Regions from separate parts of the Microbulbifer salipaludis genome, predicted to be linked through region 3. Evidence: predicted binding sites of a transcription regulator. Region 3 holds the regulator's gene; each other region holds the start of a gene.
What was found. Region 3 encodes sigma-54, which starts transcription at its own class of promoters, with help from an activator protein. Its sites were predicted from a motif close to TGGCACANNNNTTGCNNT; they were not measured.

Region 1 (7,287 bases), on a different contig from region 3:
GGAATTCCTCGGCGTGGCGCTGGACTGGAACGCCGCCGTGACACCGCTGGCCGGCCACACCATCAACAAGTTCAAGCCGCTGATGCAGCGTGTGGAAAAGCCCCAGGTGGAAGCGATGCAGGAAGCGGCGAAGGAATCCCTCGCACAGCTGCAGGCAGAAGCGAAGGCGGCGAGCGGCCCGCTAGCGGACGATCCACTGGCAGAGCAGATTCAGTTCGACGATTTTGCCAAGGTCGACCTGCGCATTGCGCTCATTGCCAATGCGGAGCATGTGGAAGGTGCCGGCAAGCTGCTGCGCCTGACCCTGGACCTGGGTGGCGAAACCCGCAATGTATTTGCCGGCATCAAGAGCGCCTACAGCCCGGAAGACCTGATCGGCAAGCACACGGTGATGGTGGCCAACCTGGCGCCGCGCAAGATGCGCTTTGGTGTCAGTGAAGGCATGGTGCTGGCGGCGGGCCCGGGGGGCAAAGACCTCTGGATTCTGGAGCCACACGCCGGTGCGCAGCCGGGTATGCGGGTGATGTAAATCCAGCTCGCGCCCGGGGCTTTGTTTGAAGTTCCGGGCGGCCCTCAGCGGTCGCCTTCAGCTCCACAGCCTCATCGGCAATCGTTCCGCAGAACGTGCCCCCTGGGGGCCCTGGCTTCAACTTCATTAAATTAAAAAGGATATTGGAAATGCGTGGGGTTTTTCTGGATACGCTGACGATGAAACTGGAGGAGCTGGATACGGCCGCTCTGGAAAACGCGCTCGATCAATGGGATTTTTTTGAAACCACCTCGCCCGAGCAGACCGCAGAGCGTATTGCCAACGTGGACGTGGTGATCACCAACAAGGTGGTGCTCGACCGGCAGTTGATTGAAAGTGCCCCAAACCTGAAACTGATCTGCGTCTGCGCCACCGGCACCAACAACATCGACCTGGACGCCGCCGCGGAAAAAAATATCCCGGTCAAAAATGTCACCGGCTATACCGGCGCATCCCTCGCGCAACATACCCTCGCCCTGATCCTCGCCCTCGCTACCCGCTGGCACCAGTATCACGCGGACGTACGCAATGGCAGCTGGGCCGCATCGCCCGTATTCTGCCGCCTTGATTATCCGGTAATCGAACTGGCGGGAAAAAAACTAGGTATCATCGGCTACGGCGATCTCGGGCAGAAGGTCGCACAGCTGGGGCAGGCGCTGGGCATGGACGTGCTGGTTGCCGAGTCCTTCAGCGGGGCGCAAAAAGCAGGGCGGGTACCCCTCGGCCAACTGCTGGCAGAGTCGGATGTGGTAAGCCTGCACTGTCCGCTAACGCCAGCCACCGACCAGATGGTAGACGCGGCCTTTCTCGCAGCCATGAAACCTACCGCGTTTCTGATCAACACCGCCCGCGGCGGGCTGGTGGATGAGAAAGCCCTGCTTGCCGCGTTGCGCAGCGGTGACATTGCCGGCGCGGCCCTCGATGTGTTGAGCGTAGAGCCGCCGCCCGCCGATCACCCGCTGCTGGCCGACGACATCCCCAACCTAATTATCACGCCCCATAACGCGTGGATCAGCCGTGAGAGCCGCCAGAGACTGCTCGACGGTGTGGTCGACAATATCACCCAACAGTTTTCCATATAAAAAGCCCCGGACTGCCCCTGGGACTGCCCCTGGTAGGAGGTGTGAAACTGTCGTGCGCGGTGCAGAACTCTCTTCCGCGGAGCAGAACTGTGCATGCGGGACCGGGTAGTCCGGGGCTTGATAAACCGAAAACCCGCCCTGTTCACGCCTGTTCGATCTATCGCGTGACTCGCTAAGACCGATTATTTTTATCGGTGATTTTTCTCTCCCAACGCCCCCGCCACAAGCCTATCCTTCGCGCTCAACCTGACTATCAGAGGAGAACGTCATGGCATCTGCAAAAATGCCCAACAGTGGCACACATTCAACTCGCGATAAATTGAGTCAAGCCTATAACCTGGCCGGCGAGGCCGCGCACGATACCGCGGAGCAGGTAAAAACCCGCGCTCGTGAAACGGCAGATCAGGTCAAGTCACGTGCTCGTGAAACCGCCGATCAGGTGAAAGCGCGCACCCAGGCCGGTGTAGAACACAGTAAGCAACGCGCCCACGATGTGGCAGAGCGCGCAGAAAGCTCCATCAAGGCCCATCCGCTGGTCAGTGTGGGCTGCGCCTTTGCCGCCGGCTGGCTCATTGCGAAAATCTTGAAATAACCTTGAAGCAACTTTGCAACAACCTTGAAGTAACGAAGAAACAACGAGGCTCTATCTGTTCAGGCCGCATGCCTGAACAGGCAAACTGTATAACTTGCTGGCGATTCTGGGGATTACTGCATGGCCGGATCAGAAAAACCGGAACAGAGACAGGATACCGCTAACAGCGACGCTGCATCGACCACGAGCAAGGAAGGCGTTCAGCAATCCCCTGACCCGGCTGCCGACACCAGCGGCCGGGCACACTATGCTGAGAAAGACGCGGGTGCCGGTGAGTCGATCTCTGGCATAAAGACCGAAATCGATGCCCTCGTTCAACGGGCCGAGGCGACCATGACACTGGCTACCGCCTGGTCAGAGAATTTCACCCGCCTTGTGCAACTGGAGTTCCAGCGCACCCTAAGCGCCGGAAAGCGCATCGTCGTATTACTGCTGTTCCTATTTTTTCTCGCCGTTGCGTTGATCGTGAGCCTGTGCGCAGGCTTGGGATTGCTCGGTTATTATTTCTTCCAGTCCATCTATCTGGGTTTCGGGATTTTCTTCCTATCACAGTTGCTGGTTTTTTCCGGCTTGCTGTTGTCGATCAACCGCCTGCGCGGGTTACTCGGCTTTGAAGAAAGTAAAAAACAGGTCAATGAGGCACTGAACGATGTCACTGCGCTCTTTAAACAGACAGATTAAACACTGCCGGGAGGAAATGGACTTGCAGCGCGAAAGTGCGGTGTCCCTTCTGGAGCAGCAGCGTGTCCAGGCACTGACGCAAACCCGAAGAGTTCCTTTGCCCGTCGCCATGGGCCTTGCATTTGCGGGCGGCTATGTTCTGCAGCGTTTCTTTAATACCCCCGCGCCACATACACTGATCAACTGGTACCTGACACTGCGGGCATTCTGACCGCCAGCACTGTCTCGCCAGCGGGATTCGGTTCAAACCGGTTTGCCATCTCCCGTTGTGGATCTGGGCCGCGCACTGCCGCCACCGGGCTTCGCGGCACTGCGCTGGTTTCCGATTTCAATAATTTTTTGCGCCACGTCCGCCAGCCTGAGATTCATTTCCATCGCTCGCTGCTGCATGGTTCGATAGGCATCGTCTTCACTCAGGCGCAGGTTGCGCATCAGTACGCCCTTGGCCCGCTCAATCAACTTGCGCTCCGTCAGCGCCCGACGGGTTTCTTCCAACTCCTCGTTCACCTTTTGAATATGCGCCACCTGCGAACGGATCAGATCGTACAGGGAGTGCGTCAGATTCTGGCCGTGCAGTGTTGGCACTGCTGCCGCCTCCGCGCGGCCGTAGAGCCCGGGCACTTCCGGATCGAACAAAACCGCCAGCGCCGGTACGCGCCCCCAGTCAGAGGATTTCATTTTCTGCAGTTGCGCGCGATGATGACCCAGCTCCGATTGTGCATCGGCCACCCGCTGACGGCTCACCTGCAACAGGCGGGCGGCCATCGCATCTTCGACACCGTGCATGGCATCAATACGCGTGGTGGCCAGCTGATACCAGACTTCGCTTACCTCGGGGGAAATGGGCTCGCCGTTTTTCAGCCCTGCAATCACCCGGCGCAGACGATTCAAATCCCGCGATGCCTCACTGTGCATAATTTCCTGCCAGCTGGATTCTTCGCTCTCTCCGGCGAACTCCAGAAAGACTTCTAGGCTGCGCCGCTGGCAGTCCTGTAATTGTTCAAGACGCAAATGCAGCTTTTCGTCGAACCGGCTACCGGCAAAACCGATGGCACCCCAGGCCCGCTCCTGCCCCGCGAACTCCTTGGCCTGCATAAAATTGAACAGCGCCACCAGCAACCGGGTTACCTCCGGGTCATCTGCCACGTCGGCGGCCTCAAACACCACCGAGAGCAACCCGGCAATCAATCGGCAGTAAGCATCCGTGGATGCCAGGGCGTTCACCTCAAATGCGTCGATGTGACGTCGCAGCTCTTCAAGCTCATCCAGGCCATGCAGTGAATAGGCGATGCTGTTCAACAGGCGCATATCTCGCGGACTGCTGCAGCGGTCGCCCTGTAGATACTGATCATGCAGTAACTGGCGGAAGGTGTCCGCACTGCATGTACCTTCCCGGATCTGCTCCATGCGCAGTGCGGCGAACCGATGCCCGGAGGACACCAGGTAGATATTGCTGATACCGCGCTCCCGCTGCAGCTGGTGAACCAGGTCCGATACGGTGGTCACCAGTTCACAACTACTCGCCAGTCGCTCCAACGCCTGGATCTCGGAACGCTTGGCGGCGAGCAGGAATTTTTCTGCGTCTTCACTGTGATTGGGCATAGAGGCACTTTTAACAAAGAGTAATAATCCGCGGGCTGGGCGCCGGCGATGGTGTTATGAAGTATTAACGAGCAATAAATATTCCATTGTTGAACGGTTTTCTGGTGAGACATCAGTCAAACTTTGCGCACCCCAGCGGCTAATTGCACGCCCCGAAACACACCATGCCGTGACCGCTCGCACCACAATCGCGCATTATGTGAGCGGCGCTGCGGCACCTGCCTTCCAAAACAATGGATTTCACCCGATTTTTTAATCATCCGCCGACGTTGGCACCGAACTTGCTTCAAGCCTAAGCGTAGGCTTCTCGCGCAACAGGTTGTGCGAAACCTGCTGGGCTTTGGCCCATGCAATAAAAATATTCTGGATAAAGGCGTCCATCACGTTCCGGCTACGGCTGGTCTGTGTGGGCGCTTTTTTTGTGCCCGGGAAAAGTTGTTGTGGACAACACGCCGTTAGCGCAGACACCCATTTCCAACACAGATGGCCAACCGGCTCTCAAACTTTCAAAGGTGACAACTATGGCTTATCTCGTTCCCAACGAATTCGTGACCAAAATGGTCGACGCGGGGGAATCCAAAATTTACATGTCCACCCGCGACACCCTGGTACGCGCTTATATGGCGGGTGCCATCCTGGCACTGGCTGCGGTGTTCGCGGTAACCGTGGCGGTGACCACAGGCTCGCACCTTGTCGGGTCAATCCTGTTCCCGGTGGGCTTCTGTATGCTCTACCTGATGGGCTTCGATCTGCTCACCGGTGTGTTCGTGCTTGCGCCGCTGGCCTGGCTCGACAAGCGACCGGGCGTTACCTGGGCCGGAATCCTGCGCAACTGGGGGCTGGTTTTCGTGGGCAACTTTGCCGGCGCACTCACGGTCGCGGTGATGATGGCCTTTGTGTTTACCATGGGCTTTAACACCGAGCCGGGTGCGGTGGGTGCCAAGCTTTCCTCCATCGGTGAAGCGCGTACTCTCGGCTACGCCGAGTACGGAGCCGCTGGCTGGTTCACCATCTTCGTGCGCGGCATGCTGTGTAACTGGATGGTATCTATGGGCGTGGTTGGGGCGATGGTATCGACCAACGTCAGCGGCAAGGTGATCGCCATGTGGATGCCGATCATGCTGTTCTTCTTTATGGCCTTCGAGCACTCCGTGGTGAACATGTTCCTGTTCCCCACCGCAATCATGATGGGCGGCGACTTTTCGGTGATGGATTATCTGATCTGGAACGAAATCCCCACTGCACTGGGCAACCTCGTTGGCGGTCTCGCGTTTACCGGCCTGACCCTGTACAGCACACACTACAAAACCGCACCGAAACGCCAGCTGACCGCGGCGGACACAAACCCGGCGCTCGCCTGAACACAGCCTACAAGACCCGCTCCTGCGGTAGTGGTGTTCACGTAACACAGCCACGGGCGAAGGTGGCGATGCCGGGTGCGGCACCGCCACCAAAAGGCTTAAGTGAACACCATTACGCACCGGCGGGGCTCTTTTATTCTATGAACAACACTCTGCAGCTCGACATCGGCCAGTACAGCAGCGCCGGCCTCAAAGCGGAAAACCAGGATAGCTGCGGCAGCCGGGTTCCGTCTGGGCCGCCACTGGAACTGAAAGGCGCCGCCTTTGCGATCGCCGATGGCATCAGCTCAAGCGCGGTCAGCGCCATTGCCAGCGAGACTGCGGTAAAAAGTTTTCTCGACGACTACTACTGCACGTCCGACGGCTGGAGCGTACAAAGCTCTGTGACACAGGTATTGAAAGCCACCAATGCCTGGCTCTATGGCCAGACCCGGCAAAGCCCCTACCGATACGATAAAGACAAAGGCTATGTGTGTACCTTCAGCGGGGCAATCTTCAGGGGTATGGAAGCCCACCTGTTTCATGTTGGTGACTCGCGCATTTACCGGCTGCGCCGCGGGTCGCTGGAACAACTCACCCATGACCACCGCCAATGGGTGGGAGAAGGCCGCAGCTATCTCAGCCGTGCCCTCGGGGTTACACCGCACATAGAGGCCGATTACCAACGGCTGACACTGGCCGTGGGTGACGTGTTTATTCTTACCACCGATGGCGTGCACGAATCCCTTGCGCAGGCTGAGCTGGCCGGACATCTCAAGCGGCGCGATAGCGACCTGAGCGATATCGCGAGGACCCTGGTCGACACAGCCCTGGCCAACGGCAGTACGGATAACCTGACGGTGCAACTCGTGCGCATCACCGGACTGCCCGATGCCACGCCACAATTGATCGAACCGATCGAAAAACTGCCGCTCCCGCCGCTACTGAAAAGCGGCGACCTGTTCGACGGCTACCGCATTGAGCGCGAGATACATGCCAGTAGCCGAAGCCACGTCTACCTGGCGTACGACCAGGCGAGCGATACCCGTGTGGTACTGAAAACCCCGTCCATCGACCTGTCGGACGATCCCGCTTACCTCGAACGGCTGCTGATGGAAGAGTGGGTCGCCCGCCGCGTGAACAGCGTGCACGTGGTACGCGCAGCCGCCACCCATCGCCCCCGCCACTATCTGTATACCGCGATGGAACTGGTGGACGGTCAGAACCTGCGCCAGTGGATGACCGATCACCCCAACCCGGATCTGGAAACCGTGCGCGGCATCGTGGAACAGGTGGCCAAGGGCCTGCAGGCACTGCACCGGGCGGAAATCCTGCACCAGGATGTGCGACCGGAAAACCTCATGATCAGTCCCGCAGGCACCGTCACCCTGATCGATCTGGGCTCGGCCCGGGTCAGCGGTATTGCGGCAAGTTACCGGGTGAATCATCCAGAGAGTGATG
Region 2 (7,287 bases), 240 kb from region 3:
CCCGGTCCCAGGGTGCGACTGTGATCCTGTGTCAGGCACTCCAGCTTGCCATCCCGCAACCGGTAAATACGCGAGTCGCCAATATGGATCAGATGCGCCGTGGCTCCCTTCAGCACCACCGCCGAAAAGGTCGTCAGCCAGCCCCGCTGCACCTCATCGGCACCGCCGCTCTGGCGATACAGCCAGCTATTGAGCGCGTGCAAGACCCGCGCAGCCGCCTGCTTCACCGACCAGGAGTCCGGCGTACTGTAATAGTCGGAAATAAACCCGCTCACCGCCGCCCGCGCCGCTGCACCCCCGGCCTCGGCACTGCCAACGCCATCCGCAATCGCCACCAGTGAACCGCGGTAACGCCGATCGCTGCCTGTGGCCCGGTAGACCGCAACCGCGTCGTCGTTGTAAGCGCGCTGGCCGCACTCAGTGGCCGTCGCGAACTCGAGGTTTTCGGAATTGGAAGCCTGTAGGTCGGAATCGGGCACAGTGATGGTTTCGCAGGTGGTGTTCAAATTGGTGCCGGCAATAGTAAGTGATGGAGTGGGCCCGGGAACCTGTTAACGGCTGCCCGGGAATTTAAATTAAGCAACGTCAATCAGAGAAACACTACCATCCGGCATGACCTCTGCCATCTGACCTTCCGGCTCCTCCAGGAACAACAGCGTGACAAAGCCGAGCACCGCAGTGCCGGCAATTACCAGGAAGAAGGTCTCGTACGAAACCATGCTCAATACCGTGAGGTAAAACACCGCGCCTACATTGCCGTAAGCCCCGGTCATTCCCGCAATCTGCCCGGTCAGGCGACGCTTGATCAGTGGTACCACCGCAAATACCGCGCCCTCACCCGACTGCACGAAGAACGAGCATGCCATCGCCGCAGCCACCGCCAGATACAGCGGCCACTCGCTATCGATCATGCTCATGGTCAGGTAACCCAGCGCCAGGCCAGCTGTCAGGATCAGCAATGTGCTCTTGCGCCCGAACCGGTCGCTGATCAGGCCGCCCGCCGGGCGAGACATAAGGTTCATAAACGCATAAGCCGAAGCCAGCAGACCCGCCTTCACCGGATCCAGGGTAAAGGTCTCCGAGAAAAATAGCGGTAACATCGAAATTACCGCAAGTTCAGAGCCAAAGGTCGCGAAGTACAGAATGTTCAAAACCGCCACCTGCTTGAACTTGTAGCGGTGAATCGGCTCTGGCAGCTGCACGAAGAGCTCTTTATTGATGTCGTAACACTTCTTCGCATCAAACACATACAGAGCTGCCAGTGCCACATAAATCACAACCGCCACCGGCTGCGCCAGAATGCCGACTCCATGTGGAGAGAGCTTCCAGGTGAGTAGCGCCAGTGCTGCGTACATCGGCACTTTCATGATCAGCAGCAGGATGAAGTCCGAAGGGCTGGACACTTCCATGCCGCCGATTTTCTTCGGTTTGAAATAGGTTCCGCCCTTGGGGGTGTCGGTTACTGAGCGGTAGTAGATCACACTGTATACCAGCGCAATCACACCGGTGAGACCGATGGCATAACGCCAGCCCTCTTGTCCTGGAGTGTCGCCACCAAACAATAGTGCGATGGTCGGCAGGCTCATGGCCGCGGCCGCGGAACCAAAGTTGCCCCAGCCGCCGTAAATGCCTTCTGCCGTACCCAGTTGTTTGGCCGGAAACCACTCGGACACCATGCGGATACCAATAACAAAGCCTGCACCGATAAAGCCCAGCAGGAAGCGGCCAATGGCGGCGGCGGCAAAGCTGTCTGCCAGTGCGAAGATAAAGCAGGGGATACTGCCGATGGCCAGCAGCAGGGAGTAGGTCAGACGCGGCCCGTATTTATCGGTCAGCATACCGATGATGACACGCGCCGGGATGGTCAGCGTCACGTTCAGAATCAGCAGAGTCTTTACTTGATCGGAGGTGAGTGACAGGCTGTCAGCGATCGACATCAACAGTGGTGCGTGGTTGAACCAGGCAAAGAACGTAATAAAGAACGCGATCCAGGTCAGATGTAGCACCCGGATCTTTCCTTTAAAGGAAAACAGATTTAAAGAATCGCTGGACATACCTTTATCCCGTTAGTCGATGTTCTGAGTCAGCCTGTCGTCATCGTGGCAACCGTCCCAAATTGCGGGCATAAAAAAAGCCCACGGGGCAACCTGGCTGCCGCCGGTGGACTTCGCTGTCCGTATCGCAATGGCAGCCCGGGGTAAACCGGGCTGACCTCACGCGCTGTGTTGCAGTAAGTAATTCAATATTTGTGCCACCCTGCCTGATATTCGTGCATGGATTCAATTCTGGTGCGTGGCAGCGCAAAACTTTGGCGCATCGCGCTGAAAAAGTGGTACTGAGGGGAATCGGAAGGGCGCTGATCGGCCACGGTGATGGTGCGGCGGACTTTTCTGGCGCCCCGTTTTGGGGTGTTTTGGGCCTCCGGTGGGCGGGAGTGCACCGGAGGCGTGCGTGCGCGAGGGGCTGGTTAACGCTCCCGCAGCCCTGTATGCCTAAGTGGCGACACGGATGTGGCGGTGTCGAATGAAGTCCAGGGTCTGCTGGTACAGATCTGCCTGAAATAGTTGTGTGGTATCGGTGTCGACCGGGGCAATGTCATTGCACAGGATTAGCAATTCGCGCGCTTTCTTGTCGGTAGGACGTCCGTGGTCGGACTGGGGGTGGGCGAAGAGGTGCCAGCCGGTGTTTTCCGTGGGTACGCGATCCTGCCGACGCAGTAGTTGGTCGTTCAGCGACAGGGCGATAGTTTCCTCCGGCAGATCCAGGTACTCAGGTCGTGCCAGGATACCCACGGCATCGCGGCGCTGGCTGCGATCGCTCAACCAGCCGCAGGCTTCCAGTAGCGCCGCGCGCAGCGCGAGATGTGTGGCCGGGTTGGTTTGGTGCCAGCTGCGGGTAACCGCCAGCACCTTTTCCGGCATCGCCGGCATCATGGCATTGTTCGGTGTGGCAATCACGCCGATACCCTCCTGCACGGCGATGGTGTTCCAGGGTTCACCTACACAGAAACCGTCGATATCGCCGCGGCGCAAATGATCCACCATCTGTTCCGGTGGCAGAACCAGCAGGCGCACGTCGGTATCCGGGTTGATGCCGGCGCTGCTCAGCCAATGGCGCAGTTGCAGGGTGTGGCTGGAAAAGGGGTAGACGCTGGCAAAGGTCAGTGGGGTTTCGCTTTCGGCGCGAGCGCGGATGAACGCGCTGAGTGCGGCGCCGGTGCCCGCAGCGTCATCGGTTGCCGGTTGAAGACGATCGTAAAGGGTTTTCGAGAGGGTAATGCCATTGCCGTTACAGCTCAGGATCAGGCCACTGAGCAGCTCTTCCTCGCAGTTCGGCAGGGTCTGTTTCAGGGTCAGTGGCATCGGTGCCAGCATGGCGGCGGCATCGGCGGCACCACCGATCAATTTGTCGCGCAATGTAGCCCAGGAGGTTTCCCGCTGCAGCTCGACCTTCAGGCCATAGCGTTCAAACAGGCCCAGTTCGCGGGCAATGATCAGGGGCGCGCTGTCGGTGAGGCGCAGGTATAGGAGTTTCAGGTTAGGCTTTTCGGCTTGCAGGCTGCTCACGGTTGTACTCTCGGTAATCTCAAAGTTTTTGCGCTGGGTTCCGGCACTTTCTGGGACGCTGTCTTGCTTCCTGCGTTATCGAATGGACGCCTGTAAATGGGCGACGATTTGTTCCGCCACATTGCGCATGGTGGAGTTGCTGTTCATGGCCAGGGTGCGCAGGGTCTGGTGAGCCGCCTGCTCACTGATATTCTTGCGCGCCATCAGCAGTCCCTTGGCGCGCTCGATAATTTTGCGTTCATCCAGCTGCTGCTGGGTACGCTGCAGAGACTGCCGCAGCTGCTGGTAGCTGCGGAACTGGGCCATGGCGATCTCGATGGCCGGTGCCACGCGCTCCGCCGAAAGCCCCTCTGCCATATAAGCGCTGACACCGGCCTCGACTGCGCTGGTAATAAATTCGGCACCGCCACGGGCGGAGAACATCGCCACCGGTGTTGGGTTGTGCTGGTTGATTACGGAAAGGCTTTCGAGAATATCCCGGTCTGGGGATTCGATATCGATCAGGACGATGTCCGGACGGTGCTTCTCGACCTGGAATAGCAGGCCTTCGGCACTGGAGAGTTGCGCCAGCAGGTTGTAGCCGGCAGCGGTGAGCTGCGCGGCCACCATGGCGGCGCGTTCGGTCTGGTCATCAACCAGCAGGATACTGACAGATGCTGATACAGGTGTGGTCGTCATCGCTTGGTCAAAACTTCAGTTCGAACTGCAGCCAGAACTTGTCCGTATCGCTGCTGAAGGTATCAGCATCGTAGGTAGCGTACTTGGCGAGCAGGCCGATATTTTTTGTTATGGCATAGGTCGCTACCAGGTCGAGTTCGTTGCCAAACTTGTGGCTGGTGCGAACGCTATAGAATTTATGCAAAGTTGCTGCAAGCTTGATGCCAGAAACAACGACTGAGCCGCCAGCGTAATAATATAGAAATAGTGGAGTGAGAGCTGGTCGCTGAAGCCCCACTCGGCGTGAAAAGCATCGTAGGTCTGCTCGTTCTGGCGGCTGGCATGCAGCAGCACGCAGGGAGTCCAATCTTGCCGGCGAGCTTTCCGGATGCCACGTATGCTTGACGCTGGCGGGGGAACCCCGGAGAGTGGTGTAACGAGTTTGGGGTAGATGTACAGGAACCTTTTCGACAGATGACGGCAAATTCCGAGTTTTTCAGTCAGGAGCGGGGCCGAGCGCCGGTGCAGAAGCGGGTGTGTCCGGTGGTACTGGCCGGCGGCCAGTCCAGCCGCATGGGAAAAGACAAGGCCCTGCTAAAATTATCCCATGGACGTACGCTTCTGGAGCAGGCCAGGTATGTGATCGATGGCCTGCAGCCGTCAGAAGGTATCGTAATGATGCCGACGATGGTGAGCGGTGCGCGCCCCGGGGGCATACCGGACCGGGTCCCCGACGCCGGGCCACTTGGTGGTTTGCAGGCGATAGCGCGGCATCTGGACAGCCAGAAGCTGGCGTGCGATGCGCTGCTGGTGCTGCCAGTGGATATGCCCTTGCTGAGTCCGGCACTGCTGCATCAGCTGTGCGCCGCGGGCCAGACAGTGGAGCAGGTGGTCTGTATCGGGGACTTTTACCTGCCATGCTGGTTGCCCCTCAATGATCGCTGCAGGAAATACCTGGATGCAGCGGTCACCGGTCAGGTCATTGCGTCGGTGCGCGCGCTGTTTGGCTATCTGGGGTGTATGCAGCTGCCAGAACCCGATGGTGATTGGCATCTGAACGTCAACCGCCCAGAGGACTTCCAGCGCCTGCTGCCTTGAGGTGCTCTGGCCCTGCCGAGGCTGGGGCACGCTGGTGCGTGCAATCAAACGTGTGTGAGGCCAATGGCGTGAGAGGCCAGCGGTGCTTCCGGGGTGCAGCCCCGGTGAATCAGGGTTTCCGGGACAGAGAGGTTGGTGTCCATGGCTACTGGGTTGCGAGTTCGGCTACTGGTAAGTTTGCTCACGTGCGCCATGCTGTTGTTGCTTGGCAGTTGCGGTTCGCGCCAGCCGCCGGAGCTGAGGCTGGCGGTGGATGCTGGTTTTCAGCCGGCGGTGGAGGCACTGCGGGAAAATTTTGAGTCCCAATGCGGGTGCCGTCTCAAAATCACGGCCGGTGCCAGTGGCCTGTTGTACAGTCAGATTCGCGCCGGTGAATCCTTTGACCTTTTCCTGTCTGCAGACAGCGCTCGCCCGGTACTCCTGGAAAAAGCCGGCCTCACTGTCGCCGCCAGTCGCCAGACCTACGCCCGGGGCCAGTTGGCCCTGTGGGTCAATCGGCAGATCTCTGCGGATAAATCCTCGGGCTTCTCAACCCTCGCCGCCAACCTTGCCCGTCAAGACGCCACCCTGACGCCGCGTCAGCTGATCCTGTTACTGGGGCGTGGCAAGCACAAGCTGGTGGTGGCCGACCCGCAGCTGGCGCCGGATGGGGATGCCGCGGTGCGCATGCTGAAAAAGCTGCGGCTGTGGCCCCGGCTGCGAGGGCGGGTGGTATTTGCGGGGCACGCGGGGCATGCCCAGATACTCCTGCACCAGGGGCAGGGCGACATGGGGCTGATTCCTTACGGGCAAGCGCTCGCCACCGGACGTCATGGGCAGTTCATGCGGATTCCCGCGCACTTCCACCCACCCATTCACCAGCAAATGGTCATTCTACGCAACACCCGCCAACGCGATCTCGCCATCCGCCTGTTGCAGTATCTGCAGTCCGATGCGGTACAACAGCAATTGGAAGGGTTGGGTTTTTTGCGGGTGGATTCAGGTGCCAAATTGAACTTGTGAATGGTCCCGGAAATGTATTCGACTTGCCAATATAAATAGTTTTAACCGTTACCTATTCCATTACTGACTTATATCCATAGCGAAGCGTTATTATTTATTGGTGATATTGAAAAACCGTTTGGAATAGTTAAATAAAACTTCTTTTATACAAGTCGGAGTGAATAGTTTTTACTGAGTTTTCGCACTTGAGGGTTTACTCGATAAAAATCGATAAAATTTATCTAAAGTCATCAAAGTCAGGCTCAGCTTCGCGTTATTCGTTACTTCGGTAACTGTTTCTGCTGTTTTTTAATCGATTTTCCAAATTTTCCATAGTATTGCGCTAAACGAGTAATAAGAATCCTCTATTTCCTTTGCCGATATTTATTCTCTTTAATTCATGGCCCTGCCGAAATACATTTAATTTTCCGGAAAAACTATTTTTTCGGAGGTATCCGTTTTCGCCCTCGAATCAGAGTATCCTGATGACGGTGCGAACGATTCGGGATTAGTTAGGTTTGGGATTAAATAGCAATGGTAAAAGAATGATCCCATCAATCGGGGTAGTTCGTTCAGGCGCTATATTCAGAAATCGATAAAAACGACAATTTTTGTACGGGAGCACAAACGGTGATTATTGCCATACCAAAGGAAACCGCGCCGGGCGAGGCGCGGGTCGCGGCATCGCCAGCCAGCGTAAAGCGCTTACAGGCGCTCGGCTTTGACGTTGCCATCGAACAGGGGGCCGGTGAAGCTGCTAGCTTCCCCGATGCAGAATATGAACAGGCGGGGGCTAAACTTTGCGCCAACGCCGCAGAGTGCCTGAGCCAGGCGGGCATTGTGCTGAAGGTGCAGCAACCCAATGAGGCGGAGCTGGATCTAATTCCCAGCGGCGCCACGCTGGTGGCCTTCCTCAAGCCGGCACAAAACGAGGCACTGCTGAAAAAGCTAGCGGACAAAAACATCAATGCGCTGGCGGTGGAGT
Region 3 (7,287 bases):
GCATTTCCTGCTTGACCTGGGTTTTGCTTTTGAAATTCTCGTCCTCAAATTCGTCAAAAGCGCCGGGATCATCTGAATTGTGCATGGTATATCTCTGAAACAGTACTGGGGTAAACGGAACCTGAATAGGCTGCGCGTCAAATAAAAAACCAGGTCGCGAGGCCGAGGAAAGACATAAAGCCCACCACATCGGTGACCGTGGTCAGGGCCACGCCGCCGGCCAGGGCGGGGTCGATGCGCAGGGCACGCAGGGCCACCGGTAGGATAGTACCGGCGAAGGCCGCGGTGACCAGGTTGATGACCATGGCCGCTATGATAATCAGGGCAATGCGGGTATCGCCAAACCAGAGCGCGGCGATACCGCCCATCACCGCAGCCCAGAGAATCGCATTCAGCGCGCCACTGGCCAGCTCACGGGACAGGAGCCAGCTCAGGTTACTGCGCCCGACCTGGCCCAGGGCCATGCCGCGAATGATGACCGTGAGGGTCTGGCTGCCGGCGACACCGCCCATACTGGCGACAATCGGCATCAGTACGGCGAGGGCCACCACCTTGTCGATGGTGTCCTGAAACAGGTTGATGACCCAGGAAGCGAGCAGGGCGGTGAGCAGGTTGATGCCGAGCCAGATCGCGCGACGGGGCGCGGTGCGCTTTACCGGTGCGAAGGTGTCCTCTTCCTCGTCGAGGCCCGCCAGGCTCATCAGCGAGTGGTCGGCGTCTTCCCGGATCACGTCGACCACGTCGTCGATGGTGATCCGCCCCAGCAGGCGATTTTCCTCGTCCACCACCGGCGCGGTAATCCAGTCGTATTTGGTAAACAGGCGAGCCACTTCGTCGTCCGGCATATCGGCGGGAATGGGGTCCACGTCGGTGATCATGATTTCACGTACGGTGACGGAGGGATCTGTGGTCAGTAGTTTGGTCAGTGGCAGCAGGCCGATAAAGCGGTCTTTGCGGTTGACCACAAACAGGTTGTCGGTGGATTCGGGCAGCTGCTCGTGGCGGCGCAGGTAGCGCAGCACCACATCGAGGTGCAGGTTGGGGCGCACGGAGACAATTTCCGTGTCCATCAGGCCGCCGGCGGTCTCCTCGTCGTAAGCGAGGACGTCTTCCACCCGCTGGCGGTCGTGCTCGCTCATGGCAGACAGTACTTCCGCCATCACCCGCTCGGGCAATTGCTGGAGGATGTCTGCCACATCGTCCGCATTCAGCCCTTCCATCACGGCCACCATCTCCTCGGTGTCCATGGTGGAGAGAATCTGGCCCTGTACCTCGTCCGGCAGTTCCTGCAGTACCTCGCCCTCGACCTTGCGGTCGATCAGTTTCCACAGTACCTGGCGGATGCGCGGCGGCGAGCTCTCGAGCAGCTGGGCGATGCTTTGCGGGGAGAGTGAGGACAGCATGCGCTGCACTTCCCGCCCGGTGCCACTGTCCAGCGCCGCATACAGCGCACCGAGCTGGTTCTGAGCGCGGAATGAGATGTCGGCGTTGGAGGGCTTGGGCACGTAAACACCTGCTTGTTGGGGGGTACTGCGAGGGCCGGCATTATAAGGGTAGAAAGGGGGGCGGCAGGCGCCTTTTTATTCGCCCTCACCAAAGCGGTCGTTAATCAGCAGGCAGATGGCCTCGTGCGCAGCATCTTCATCGCGGCCGCAGATTTCCAGTTCCAGCTCCACGCCTTTGCCCGCGGCAAGCAGCATGAGTGCCATCACGCTTTTGCCGTCGACGGCCTTGCCCTGGCAGTGCACTTTCACTTCAGAGGAAAAGCGCGCGCTGGTCTGGGCAAACTTGCTCGCGGCGCGCGCGTGTAGCCCCAGTTTATTGATAATGGTGATGCGGCTTTTTTGCATGGTGGGTATCTATCGTATGCTCCGGCCCGGGCTCATTTTTGCTGTTCGCGGTGTCGAACCTGGATATTCTCGAAAATCCCGGCAAAGGCTTTGGCCAGCTGCTCCACCATGTACACCGAGCGGTGGCGGCCGCCAGTGCAACCGATCGATACCGAGGTATAGCTGCGGTTGCTCTGCTGATAACTGGGTAGCCAGCGTTCCAGGAACTGGGTGATGTCTCGCTGCATATCCCTGGTCTCCTGGTGAGACTGCAGGAATTCGGCCACTTCCGGGTCCATGCCGGTTTTGTTGCGCAGTTCCGGTATCCAGTAGGGGTTGGGCAGACAGCGCAGGTCAAACACCAGGTCCGCATCAACGGGCACACCGTGCTTGAAGCCAAAGGACTGGAACAGGATGGCCATGCCGGGTGAATCTTTGCCCACCACCCGGGATTTCATCTGGTCGCGCAGCTGATGCAGGGTGAGGCTACTGGTATCGATGACCAGGTCGGCCATGGATGCGAGCGGTGCCAGCAACTCCTTTTCACGATTCAGTGCTTCGAGCAGGTGGGTGTGGCTGTCACTCAGGGGGTGTTTGCGGCGGGTTTCACTGAAGCGCTGCACCAGTACCGGCGAGCGCGCATCCAGATAGATGACGTCGCAATCGATACCGCTGTCGCGCAGGTCGTTGATGACTTTGGGGGCCTGGCGCACGTCGTGCCACAGGTTGCGGGCGTCGATACCGAGCGCCAGCTGGGTGTTTTCCTGCGAGGGTTGCTCGGTTACCCGGCGGATCAGTTCGGGCAGCAGGCTGGCCGGGAGGTTGTCGATGCAATTGAAGCCAACATCTTCCAGCAGTTGCAGCGCGGAGCTCTTTCCGGAGCCCGAGCGGCCGCTGATTATGACCAGTCGCATAGAACACGCACTCCTTGCTGAATCCGGCACGGCATGTGGCCGGAATGGCTAACTTGAGCGGCTCCGGCAACGGGCTGTCACCGGTAGTCGCGGCCTATTATGCCGCGGCGGCGCTATTGATGGCCAGTGCGTAAAGTTCATCGCTGGTGGTGGCCGCACGCAGTTTTTCCCGCACACGGCTATCGCTGAACAGGGCTGCAATTTCGGCGAGGGTGTCCAGGTGCTCCTGGTCCGAGTCTTCGGGCACCAGCAGGGCAAACAGCAAATCCACCGGCTGGCGGTCGATGGCATCGAAGTCCACCGCCGGGGATGTGGTACACAGTACGCCGATCGGGCCAGCACAGCCGGGCAGGCGGCAGTGAGGGATAGCAACGCCTTCGCCGATGCCGGTAGAGCCAAGGCGCTCCCGGGCAACCAGCTGGTTGAAGATCGTGTCGGAATCCAGATCGGGATATTGCTCGGAAATCGCCTGGGCGATGTTGAGTAACAGCTTTTTTTTGCTGCTCCCCGCCAGATGGCAAAGGCTCAGGCGGGGAGAGAGTAATGCTTCCAATGTCATAACGTACTGATGATCTAGCGGTGCAGGCCAGCCGGTAACCTGGTTATGTTACGACTAGCGGTGACTGCGTAACTTCTCTTTGTGTTTCAGCAGTTGCCGGTCGAGTTTGTCAGTCAGCGAATCGATCGCTGCGTACATGTCCTCAGACTCCGAATCGGCAAAAATATCCTTGTTGCCGCTCACGTGAACCCGTGCTTCGGCTTTCTGGATCAGTTTGTCGACGGAAAGAATGACCTGTGTATTGGTAATCAGGTCATTGTGGCGGGAGAGCTTGTCCAGTTTGGTCTGGCAGTAATCGCGAATGGCCGGAGTAACGTCTACATGGTGGCCACTGATATTGATCTGCATGGATTTCTCCTCATCGGGTGCAACACAAATCTGGCTGGACCCCCGCACAGGGCGGCAACCCTACTAGGAAGTGCGCCAGAATGGAAGGATACACTCAATGTATAGCCATTGGTTGTACAGAAAGCGCACACACGAAGGCGAAGAGTGCTTCCATATGTGACTGCCCTCGCTAAACCAGTCGTTTTCTCTCGCTGGACGAGGGAATGCCCATGGATTCACGGTACTTGGCCACTGTACGTCGCGCGACCTTGATGCCCTGGGAGTCCAGCTCCTGAGTGATTTTGTTGTCCGACAGCGGCTTGCGCGGCTGTTCGGCATCAATAAGCTTGCGGATCAGGGCGCGGATGGCGGTGGACGAGGCATCCTCCCCGGAGTCGGTGCTCACATGGCTGGAGAAGAAGTATTTCAGCTCGAAGACACCGCGGGGCGTGAGCATGTACTTCTGCGTGGTCACCCGGGAAATGGTCGACTCGTGCATGCCGATGGTCTCGGCAATGTTCGCCAGTACCATGGGTTTCATGCCTTCTGGCCCCAGTTCAAAAAAGCCCTGCTGCTTTTCCACGATGCAGCTGGCCACCTTGAGCAGTGTCTCGTGGCGGCTTTGCAGGCTTTTCAGGAACCAGCGCGCTTCCTGGAGGTTGTCGCGCAGATAGTTGTTGTCACTGGAGTTATCGGCGCGCTTGATCAGTGAGGCATAGGCGTCATTGATGCGCAGCTTGGGCGTGGTCTCGGGGTTGAGCTCGACGACCCAGCGGTTGTGCTTGCGGCTGACGATCACATCGGGCACCACATACTGGGGCTCTTCACCGCCGAAGGCTTCGCCCGGGTAGGGGGTGAGAGTCTGGATCAGTCGCATGACCTCGCCGAGCTGTGACTCGTTGAGCCGCGTGCGGCGGGTCAGTTGGCGGAAGTCCCGCTTGCCCAGCAGGTCGAGGTGCTGGCTCACCACCAGCAGGGCCTCGGTCATCCATGGGGTCTGTTCCGGCAGCTGGCGCAGTTGCAGCAGCAGGCTCTCGCGCAGGTCGCGGGCACCACAGCCGGCGGGCTCCAGCTGTTGGATGGTCTTCAGTACGGTCAGTACTTCGTCGGCTTCCACCTCGAAGGTGGCGGCCACCTCGTTTAGGTCCGCGTCGAGGAAGCCGTTGGGGGCGATGGCGTCGATCAGGGTTTCGCCGATGAGCTTGTCGATATCCGTCAGCGGGGTCAGGTTCAGTTGCCACAGCAGGTGGTCCTGCAGGCTTTCGGAGGCCGCGTTGCGCTGTTCCAGCGCGTATTCATCGCCATCGCCGCCGGTATAGCTGCCGCCGGTGTAGATATCGTCCCAGCGGGTGTCGACTGGCAGGTCGTCCGGGATTTCGCTGTTCCAGTCACCATCGGCCGTAGACTCGCCCTGCGTCTCGCGGGCAGCTTCCTGCGCGCGGGTCTCCGGCTCTTTGGTTTCGGATTGCGCAGGGGTGTTCTGGTCCTGATGGGGCTCGCCGGTGTGTTCTTCGAAGTCGGATTCCAGCAGGGGGTTGCTGTCGAGGGCCGACTGGATTTCTTGTTGCAGATCCAGCGTCGACAATTGCAGCAGACGGATCGCCTGCTGCAACTGCGGTGTCATCGTCAGCTGTGTGCCGAGTTTTAACTGGAGTGACTGCTTCATATGGGGGTTTGCCGGCAGAAAATTCTGGCATTGGCCCGCCGCAGCAGATTTGATGCTTGATGCGGCGGCGTAAAGCTCATTTCCTGCAGACTACCTTGCGGCAAATCGGAACACAAGAGGCAGCTTAAGCAATAAGCATGCCGAAAAATTTTGTGGATCCGGTCACAAGGTTTCTGTGTGTAATGGCGGCCTACAGAATGGGGTATCGTGAAGATGAACCCCTAAAAAACCGCTCAAATGGTGAATTCGTGTCCCAGATAGACATCTTTCACCTGTTTGTTTTCTGCTACGTCTCTGGGGTCGCCGGAGGCGATGATGTGCCCCTCGCTGACGATAAATGCGGTCTCGCAGATATCCAGGGTTTCGCGCACATTGTGGTCGGTAATCAGTACGCCGATACCGCGGTCCCGCAGATGGCGGATAATTTGCTTGATATCGTTGACCGAAATGGGGTCGACACCGGCAAAGGGCTCATCCAGCAGGACAAAGGCGGGGTTGGTCGCCAGGGCCCGCGCAATTTCAACGCGACGGCGCTCGCCGCCGGACAGCGCCATCCCCAGACTGTCGCGGATGTGGGTGATGTGGAATTCCTCCAGCAGGGCCTCAAGTTGCGCCATACGCTGGCTACGGTTGAGGTCCTTGCGGGTTTCGAGAATGGCGAGAATGTTGTCCGCCACGGTCAGGCGGCGGAATACCGATGCTTCCTGAGGCAGGTAGCCAATGCCCTTGCGGGCGCGGCCGTGCATGGAAAGACCGGTGATATCTTCGTCGTCGATCATGACCTGGCCGGCATCCGCCTGGACCAGGCCGGCGATCATGTAGAAACACGTGGTTTTGCCGGCACCATTAGGGCCCAGCAGGCCCACCACCTGTCCGCTGGATACGCTCACGGACACATCCTGAACGACTTTGCGTTTTTTGTACTGCTTGGCGAGATGTAACGCTTTGAGCGTCGGCATGGCGAATTCCGCTATCTAGTGCAGTGGCAATGGCCACATCTGTCTGGTGAGTTCTGCAGGCGCTGGCCCCATGGGGCGGATGGCCTACTGGCCGTCTTCGACCGGTTTGGGGGCGGGCTGCGCTTCGGGCTTCCAGATCATTTCCACGCGCTTCTTCTCCGATTGGCCCTGGGCCTGCATCTGCTCGCTATTGAGGTCGTAATCGATGCGCTCGGCGGAGAGGGTGTTGCCGTCCCGGTCGACGAAGGCTTCACCGGTCAGCTGCAGGGCATCGGTGCTCACCAGAAATTCAATCCGCCGGGCGCGCGCCTTGACCGGGCTGGTGCTTTCTTCCACCTGCTGCTGGAAGTGAGCGGGGGTGCCGATGGCGACCACCTTGCGGATTTCGCCGCTGGCATTGCCGTGTACCTCAACCCGGTCTGCGCGGATCTGCAGGGAGCCCTGGGTAATGACCACATTGCCGCTATAGACCGAGAGGTTTTTGCTGCGGTTGGCCTCCAGGTTGTCGGCGGATACTTTCACCGGCTGCTGGCGATCATTGGGTAGAGCCTGCGCCTGCAGGCTGGCCAGCGCGACCACCGCCGCCAACGTGGTTGCGAGCAGTGTGCGGGCGGCATTAGCGGACTTCATAGCGGCTTTCCACATCGGACAGAATTTCCACCTTGTCTTGTTTTAGATCGGCGCGCAGGCCCTTGCCGGTTGTGAGGTTGGGGCCGTCGGTAATGGTAACAACTTTGTCAGTCTCGGCGAATTCTTCGCGAGGCCTGATTTCGATTTTCGGTGTCCGCAGGGTAATACCTGGCCCCGGCAGCTCCTTGATGGAGACATCCCCCTTCAGTACGACCCTTTGCCCATTGTTGTAGGCGACACCAGAGCGCGATTCCGTGCGCCAGCGGGAGTCTTCGCCCTGGTAGAACATCATGCGTGGCTCGGTGAGGTCGGCCCGATCCCGCCGCGCAAACTGGAAGAAGGTGACGCGCTCGGCGTCGACTTCATAGGCGAGATTGCCGTTCACATCGTAGTGACGCGTGCG
Region 4 (7,287 bases), 250 kb from region 3:
GATGGAATTCACGACTTCTTGCCCCACAGGCAGTTCGCCCACCTGCTCACTGAACATCAACTACAAGCGGCGCAGCCATTGCTGGCGGCTGCGCTGGATAACGGTAGCGAGGACAATCTGAGCCTGGCGTTGTGCCGGGTGAATGTCGTGGACTCACTGGAGGCGGAGGATGTGATACTGGCGACGAGCCAGCTGCCCTTTCCGCCACCTTTGCAGCCGGGCAACAAGATCGACGGCTACGAGGTACTGCAGGAGCTGCATGCGAGCAGCCGCAGCTATTTGTACCTGGTGCGGGATATGACATCCCACGCGCTGCGCGCTTTGAAAGCACCGTCAGAAAACTTTAGTGATGACCCAGCCTATATAGAGCGGTTCATTGCTGAGGAATGGACTGGGCGCCGGCTCGAGCACCCGGCCATTGTAAAGGTGTTTCCGCCACGCAAGGAACGCAAGTTCCTCTATCACGTCCTGGAGTATGTAGATGGACAGAATCTGCGGCAGTGGATGCAGCTGAACCCGGAGCCACCACTGAATCACGTACGTAACCTGATTGAGCAATTGGTGAGCGCACTGCGCCGTCTGCAGCGGCTGGAGATCGTGCACGGGGACCTGAAGCCAGAAAATATCATGTTGGATTCTTCCGGCCGTCTGAAGTTAATCGACCTGGGCGGCGCCAATGCGGCTGGCTTGGAGGAATTGTTGCGCTACCAAGGCAGCGCGCCACCGGGCAGCAAAAATTACTGTGCACCGGAATATTTCTGTGGGGATGCGGCCAGCCACCGATCGGATATTTTTTCTCTCGGGGTCATTGCCTATGAGCTACTGACCGGTCATTACCCCTATAAGGAACGTTTCGGCAGCAGTCACTATCAATTGAAGAGTTACGCCAGCCTGAAGTATCTGAGTGCGCGCAAGCACCGGAATGATATTCCAGACTGGATCGACGGCGCCCTGCGCCGTGCCTGCGCACCCGACCCCAAAACACGCTACCCGGCGCTGTCCGAGTTCGTACACGATCTTCGCACGCCGAACAAGCGCTTCAACACCGCCGACAAGCCGCCACTAATGGAGCGCAATCCATTGCTGTTCTGGCAAATTGTCGCGGCGCTTGCGATTTTTTCGCATCTTTTATATTTCCTGTAAGCGCCGTATAAAAGACCTTAGGCAACGCGGCGCTTTATTCAGACGACTTGCCCCCCCAGAGTCACGCCATACCTGTCGCTACATCATAAGAACTTGCATCACAGAAAATTTCACCCGCACTGCTTTGAGGCAAAACCCCACCCAGCGCACCACTTTATTGCATCCCGAATGCCCCGGTTATCGCCAAGCCGCAACAACACAGTACGATGACCGGGTTTTTACCGGTGGAAGAAATTGGCACAGAGATTGAATACCAATAGTCACAATTCGAAATTCTTTCAGCAAGGCAACGGCGCCTGACACTCTTCGACAGAAGAGGGGACGCCCGTGAGCCTCTCGCTCCCCAGGCCCTCCCCCCAGCGCTTCACTTCTGTCGAACGATTCAGGCACAAACGGCAGAGATTATGGTTAAGCAAAAAATCGTCGTCATCGGCAACGGCATGGTGGGTCACCACTTTCTGGAACAACTGGCAAACCGTCCCGAACGGGAACTGTTTGACGTACTCGTTTTCTGCGCCGAACCCCGTCCCGCCTACGACCGGGTTCACCTCTCCGAGTACTTCGGCGGTCGCACCGCCGACGACCTGGCCATGGGCAAGGTGGAGCAGTACCGCGAATGGGGCTACGATCTGCGCCTGAACGATGCAGCCGTCAGCATTGATCGCGAAAATAAAATCGTGACTTCCGCTAGCGGTGCTTCCGCAGCGTACGACCACCTGGTTCTGGCCACCGGCTCCTACCCCTTTGTGCCGCCAATTCCCGGCCACAAGCACGACAAGTGCTTTGTTTACCGCACTATTGAAGACCTCGACAACATCCAGGCCGCCGCCAAAGACGGCAAGGTGGGCGTGGTTGTGGGCGGTGGCCTGCTGGGCCTGGAAGCGGCCAACGCACTCAAGCAGCTGGGTCTGGAAGCCCACGTGGTGGAGTTCGCCCCGGGCCTGATGTCCGTGCAGCTGGACGAAGGCGGCTCCAAGCTGCTGCGCGAAAAGATCCAGGCGCTGGGCGTAACCGTCCACACCAGCACCGCCACGGAGCTGATTGAAGAGGTCGATGGCCGCCGCCTGCGCATGAACTTCAAAGGCGACAAGTCCCTGGATACCGATCTGATCGTATTTTCTGCCGGCATCCGTCCGGAAGATAGCCTGGCGAAGTCCGCCGGTATCGAGCTGGGTGAGCGCGGCGGTATCGTGGTCGACAACCACTGCCGCACATCCGATAAGAACATTTACGCCATCGGTGAGTGTGCCCTGTTCAATAACTTTATCTTCGGTCTGGTAGCCCCCGGCTACACCATGGCACGCACCGCTGTTTCCCTGCTGTGTGGGGAGGCGGCGGAGTTCAACGGTGCGGACATGAGCACCAAGCTGAAACTGCTGGGCGTGGAAGTAGGCTCCATTGGCGACGCCCATGGCCGTGCGGAAGGCTCCGCGGCGATCACCTTCGTGGACGAGCAGACCGGCGTGTACAAGCGGATGATTACCGACCGCGAAGGCAAGAAACTGCGCGGTGCCGTACTGGTGGGCGACACCGGTGATTACGACACCCTGCTGCAATATCACCTGAACGATATGGACCTGCCGGAGCACCCGGAGCAATTGATCCTGCCGGCTCTGGACGGCGCAGCACCGGCACTGGGGGCCGATGCGCTGCCAGATACCGCCACCATCTGCTCCTGTCACAACGTGAGCAAGGGCGATATTGTCGGCGCGGTTCAGGGTGGTTGCTGCTCTTTAGGCGAGGTCAAGGACTGCACCAAGGCATCCACCGGCTGTGGCGGCTGTGCGGCGCTGCTGAAAAATGTAGTGGATACAGAGCTCGCCGCGCTGGGTGTGGAAGTCAATAACGATCTGTGCCCACATTTCCCTTACACCCGCCAGGAAATTTTCCATATGGTGCAGGTGGAGGAAATTAAAACCTTTGACGAGCTGCTGCACAGGCATGGCACCGGCAAGGGCTGTGAAATCTGTAAGCCGACGGCGGCATCCATCTTTGCCTCCCTGTGGAATGAACATATCCATAACAAGCCCCACGTTGGCCTGCAGGATACCAACGATACGTTCATGGCGAATATGCAGAAAAACGGGACCTATTCCGTGGTACCGCGTATTGCCGGTGGTGAAATCACCCCGGACAAGCTGATTGTTCTCGGGCAGGTGGCGAAGAAGTATGACCTGTACACCAAGATCACCGGCGGCCAGCGGATCGACCTGTTCGGCGCACGCTTGGAGGAACTGCCGGAGATCTGGCGCGAGCTGACCGATGCGGGCTTTGAGACGGGCCACGCTTACGGAAAGTCTTTGCGTACGGTGAAGTCCTGTGTCGGCAGTACCTGGTGTCGCTTCGGGGTGCAGGACAGTGTGGGCATGGCGCTCACCGTGGAGAACCGCTACAAGGGCCTGCGTTCGCCACACAAGATCAAGATGGCGGTTTCCGGTTGCACCCGCGAGTGTGCAGAGGCACAGAGTAAGGATATCGGGGTGATTGCGACGGAAAACGGCTGGAACCTGTACGTCTGTGGCAACGGAGGTATGCGCCCGCGCCATGCAGACCTGTTTGCAACAGATCTGGACGATGTGACTCTGATTAAATATATCGATCGGGTGTTGATGTTCTATGTGCGCACGGCCGACAAGCTGCAGCGTACGTCGGTGTGGATGGAGAACCTGGAAGGGGGGCTGGATTACCTGCGTGAGGTGGTCATCGAGGACAAGCTTGGTATCTGCGACGAACTGGAACGCCAGATGGGCAATGTGGTTGGCACCTACCAGTGTGAATGGAAAACCGCAATCAATGACCCGGAGATGCTGAAGCGCTTCCGCCAGTTTGTGAACACCGACGAGAAAGACGAGAAGATCGTGTTCGTGGAAGAGCGCAAGCAACGTCGCCCGGCCACTGAAGAAGAAATCGTCAAGATTGCGGAACCGGCTTAGGGGCTTTTTTAGCCCGGTGGCGGTGGAGCACCGGGTGTAAAGTTTCAGGACCACTGTAAACCCATCCCTGGGCGTTGCGGCGCAAACTTCCTGTTTGCGACGCTCCTGAAACTTTACACCCGGCACTCCACCTTCACATCAAGCCTCGGATGCTTGAACAAATAGCGAATTTACCAACCTTTACCACCTTACTCTTTCCATCCCTAAGTGGAGAACCAGAATGAGCGAAGTTGCCATAACCCGCGCCGAATGGCTGCAAGTCTGCAAGCGATCAGATCTTGTAGCCAATTCCGGTGTATGCGCTCTTGTGGGCGGTCGTCAGATTGCCCTGTTTTTTTTACCTGACCAGGAGCCCCAGCTGTACGCCATCGACAACTGGGACCCTATTGCCAATGCCGGCGTTATTGGCCGCGGCTTGGTTGCAGAAATCAACGGTGACCTGTCCGTGGCATCACCGCTGTATAAGCAACACTACCGGCTGACCGATGGCCAGTGTCTGGAAGAGGAAGACATCCAGCTGGATACCTTTCCCATTGCCTTTGAAGGCGATGATGTTTTGATTCAGGTCGGTTAATCCAACGCACATAAACAAGCAGTCGACGATGGCATTAACAAAACTGTTCAGCGCCCGCAGGTCCTGCACCACCTGCCCTTATTGCGGGGTGGGGTGTGGGGTGGCGGCGACGCGGGAGTCCAGCCCGGCCACGGGTGAGGAGGTCATCCGAATTCAGGGGGACACGCAGCATCCAGCAAATTTTGGAAAGCTGTGCGTCAAGGGCTCTTCCCTGGCGGATACGCTCGGTGACCAAGGGCGGCTGTTAACGCCACAGTTGCACGGCGAGGAGTGTGACTGGGATACGGCAATGGAATTTGCCGCGTCCAGGCTGCGCGCGACCATCGATGAGCACGGACCGGATTCTGTGGCGTTTTACCTGTCCGGCCAGTTGCTGACAGAGGACTATTACGTGGCCAACAAGCTGATGAAAGGGTTTATCGGCACGGCCAACGTGGATACCAATTCCCGCCTATGCATGTCCTCTGCCGTAGCCGCCTACAAACGCGCGTTTGGCGCGGACGCGGTGCCCTGCAATTACGACGATCTGGACGAGGCGGAGCTGGTGGTACTGATCGGTTCCAATGCCGCCTGGACCCATCCGATTCTGTTCCAGCGCATGCAGGCAGCCAAGGCCAAGCTGGTGGTAATCGACCCGCGCGGCAGTGTCACTACGGAAATGGCGGATCTGCACCTGGCGATTACCCCAGGCAGTGATGCGGCGCTGTTTAACGGGTTACTGCATTACCTGACCGAATCCGGTGCGCTTGATCAGCGATTTATCGACAATCACACGGAAAACTTTGCCGATACGCTCTACGCCGCAGCGGAATGGACACCGGAGAAGGTGGCGAAATACTGCAGCGTCGATCTGGAACAGTTACTCGAATTCTATGCGCTGTACAGTAGAACCGAGAAGACGGTCAGCTTCTATTCCCAGGGTGTCAACCAGTCCAGTACCGGCACCGACAAAAACAACACCATTATCAATTGCCACCTGGCTACCGGACGCATCGGCAAGCCGGGTTGCGGCCCCTTCTCCATCACCGGCCAGCCCAATGCCATGGGCGGTCGCGAAGTGGGCGGTCTGGCGAATATGCTCGCCGCGCATATGGACTTCACCGAGGACAATATCGACCGCGTCGGCCGGTTCTGGAGTGCCGCGAAGATGGCACAGGGCCCCGGTCTGAAGGCGGTGGAGCTGTTTGATGCGGTGGAAAGCGGCCAAATCAAGGCGGTGTGGATCATGGCCACCAACCCGGCGGTGAGTATGCCCAACGCCCGCCGCGTGGCTGCCGCACTGAAACAGTGCCCCACGGTGATTGTGTCCGACTGCGTGGGCGATACCGATACCGCGCGCTGTGCCGACCTGCTGCTGCCCGCCACTACCTGGGGGGAAAAGACTGGCACCGTCACCAACTCCGAGCGCCGCATCTCCCGCCAGAAAAGTTTCCTGCCCAAACCGGGCGCGGCACGCCACGATTGGGAGATTGTGTGCGATGTGGCCAGGCGTCTCGGATTCGGCGAAGCCTTTGCGTTTGAATCCCCGGCAGATATATTTCGCGAGCACGCTGCCCTGTCCGGTTTTGAAAACAACCGCGAGCAGGCCCGCCGCGCCTTCGACATTTCCGCACTGGCGAATATTAGCGATCAGGAATACGACTTCCTTACCCCGGTGCAATGGCCGGTCAATGGAGCACATCCGCAGGGTACGCCGCGCCTGTTCGGCGATGGTGATTTCTACACACCCAGCGGCCGCGCCCGCTTCATTGCGGTTCAGCCACAGTGCCCGAAACAGGAAACCCGCGACGAATATCCGTTGATACTGAACAGCGGCCGCTTGCGCGATCAGTGGCACACCATGACCCGCACCGGCCGTGCGCGTAAACTGCTGGATCACAGTGAGGCACCGGAGCTACACGTACACCCGCAGGAAGCTTCAAAGTTCGGTATCGAAGACGCGCAACTGGTGCGCGTAGCAAGCGAAAAAGGCCAATTTTTTGGCCGTGCCAGGATCACTGCCAGCCAGAAACCGGGCCAACTGTTTGCCCCGATCCACTGGAGCGACAGCCTCGCCCACAACGCCACCGTCAGTGCCCTCGCCATTCCGTTCACCGACCCGGTGTCTGGCCAGCCAGAGCTAAAACAGGTTGCGGTAAAACTGGAACCCCTCATTGCCCACAGTTACGCCTGCCTGCTGCTGCGCACCAAAGCCGCCGAAGAGCTCCACAGCCGATTGCAGGCCGGCGACTCGCAGCTGTTTGAAACCATCCTCCACTGGTACCGGGTACCGGTAGAAGGCGGCTATCGCTTTGAACTGGCCTTGAAGAAACAGCCAGACTGGCAGGCCGTAGCCGAAAAGCTGTTTAACCTGAGCGGCAAGCAGCTTAATCGTAAACAATTGCAGCTGCCCAGTGGTGAACGCTGGCTGCTGCATAGCGAACATATGGAATTGCTGGTATTTACCAGTGCGGCTTGGCAGACCCTGCCCGACCGCAAGACTCTGGAAAGTGCATTGCAGCAGCCCCTGCCAGACGCTCCCGCCACACTCCTCCACGACGTGCCGGCCGGCGCGCAGATGGTATGCACCTGCCTGCAGGTTTCCCGCAAGGAAATCGAAGCCGCGATTGCTGAGGGTGCGGCATCGGTTGACGAACT

Region 1: the regulator sigma-54 is predicted to act here: its motif matches at 4,757-4,774, upstream of JF535_RS16350 (formate/nitrite transporter family protein).
Region 2: the regulator sigma-54 is predicted to act here: its motif matches at 2,237-2,254, upstream of JF535_RS06855 (NarK family nitrate/nitrite MFS transporter).
Region 4: the regulator sigma-54 is predicted to act here: its motif matches at 1,379-1,396, upstream of nirB (nitrite reductase large subunit NirB).

Annotation. Positions count from the first base shown of each region.
Region 1 is NZ_JAEKJR010000003.1:250,865-258,151, forward strand. It holds gene metG (methionine--tRNA ligase) at 1-529, shown strand, start outside; gene JF535_RS16325 (D-2-hydroxyacid dehydrogenase) at 679-1,611, shown strand; gene JF535_RS16330 (ElaB/YgaM/YqjD family protein) at 1,880-2,203, shown strand; gene JF535_RS16335 (hypothetical protein) at 2,324-2,884, shown strand; gene JF535_RS16340 (hypothetical protein) at 2,907-3,095, shown strand; gene JF535_RS16345 (nitrate regulatory protein) at 3,128-4,486, opposite strand; gene JF535_RS16350 (formate/nitrite transporter family protein) at 5,008-5,847, shown strand; gene JF535_RS16355 (bifunctional protein-serine/threonine kinase/phosphatase) at 5,988-7,287, shown strand, end outside.
Region 2 is NZ_JAEKJR010000002.1:263,623-270,909, forward strand. It holds gene JF535_RS06850 (bifunctional protein-serine/threonine kinase/phosphatase) at 1-479, opposite strand, end outside; gene JF535_RS06855 (NarK family nitrate/nitrite MFS transporter) at 576-2,054, opposite strand; gene JF535_RS06860 (CmpA/NrtA family ABC transporter substrate-binding protein) at 2,493-3,566, opposite strand; gene JF535_RS06865 (ANTAR domain-containing response regulator) at 3,642-4,244, opposite strand; gene JF535_RS06870 (hypothetical protein) at 4,252-4,428, opposite strand; gene mobA (molybdenum cofactor guanylyltransferase) at 4,698-5,321, shown strand; gene JF535_RS06880 (hypothetical protein) at 5,366-5,506, opposite strand; gene modA (molybdate ABC transporter substrate-binding protein) at 5,514-6,323, shown strand; gene JF535_RS06890 (Re/Si-specific NAD(P)(+) transhydrogenase subunit alpha) at 6,933-7,287, shown strand, end outside.
Region 3 is NZ_JAEKJR010000002.1:504,020-511,306, forward strand. It holds gene yjgA (ribosome biogenesis factor YjgA) at 1-85, opposite strand, end outside; gene mgtE (magnesium transporter) at 138-1,481, opposite strand; gene JF535_RS07770 (HPr family phosphocarrier protein) at 1,581-1,850, opposite strand; gene rapZ (RNase adapter RapZ) at 1,883-2,743, opposite strand; gene ptsN (PTS IIA-like nitrogen regulatory protein PtsN) at 2,841-3,302, opposite strand; gene hpf (ribosome hibernation-promoting factor, HPF/YfiA family) at 3,357-3,650, opposite strand; gene JF535_RS07790 (RNA polymerase factor sigma-54) at 3,820-5,295, opposite strand; gene lptB (LPS export ABC transporter ATP-binding protein) at 5,529-6,254, opposite strand; gene lptA (lipopolysaccharide transport periplasmic protein LptA) at 6,339-6,884, opposite strand; gene lptC (LPS export ABC transporter periplasmic protein LptC) at 6,871-7,287, opposite strand, start outside.
Region 4 is NZ_JAEKJR010000002.1:256,236-263,522, reverse strand. It holds gene JF535_RS06850 (bifunctional protein-serine/threonine kinase/phosphatase) at 1-1,143, shown strand, start outside; gene nirB (nitrite reductase large subunit NirB) at 1,548-4,076, shown strand; gene nirD (nitrite reductase small subunit NirD) at 4,297-4,650, shown strand; gene JF535_RS06835 (nitrate reductase) at 4,679-7,287, shown strand, end outside.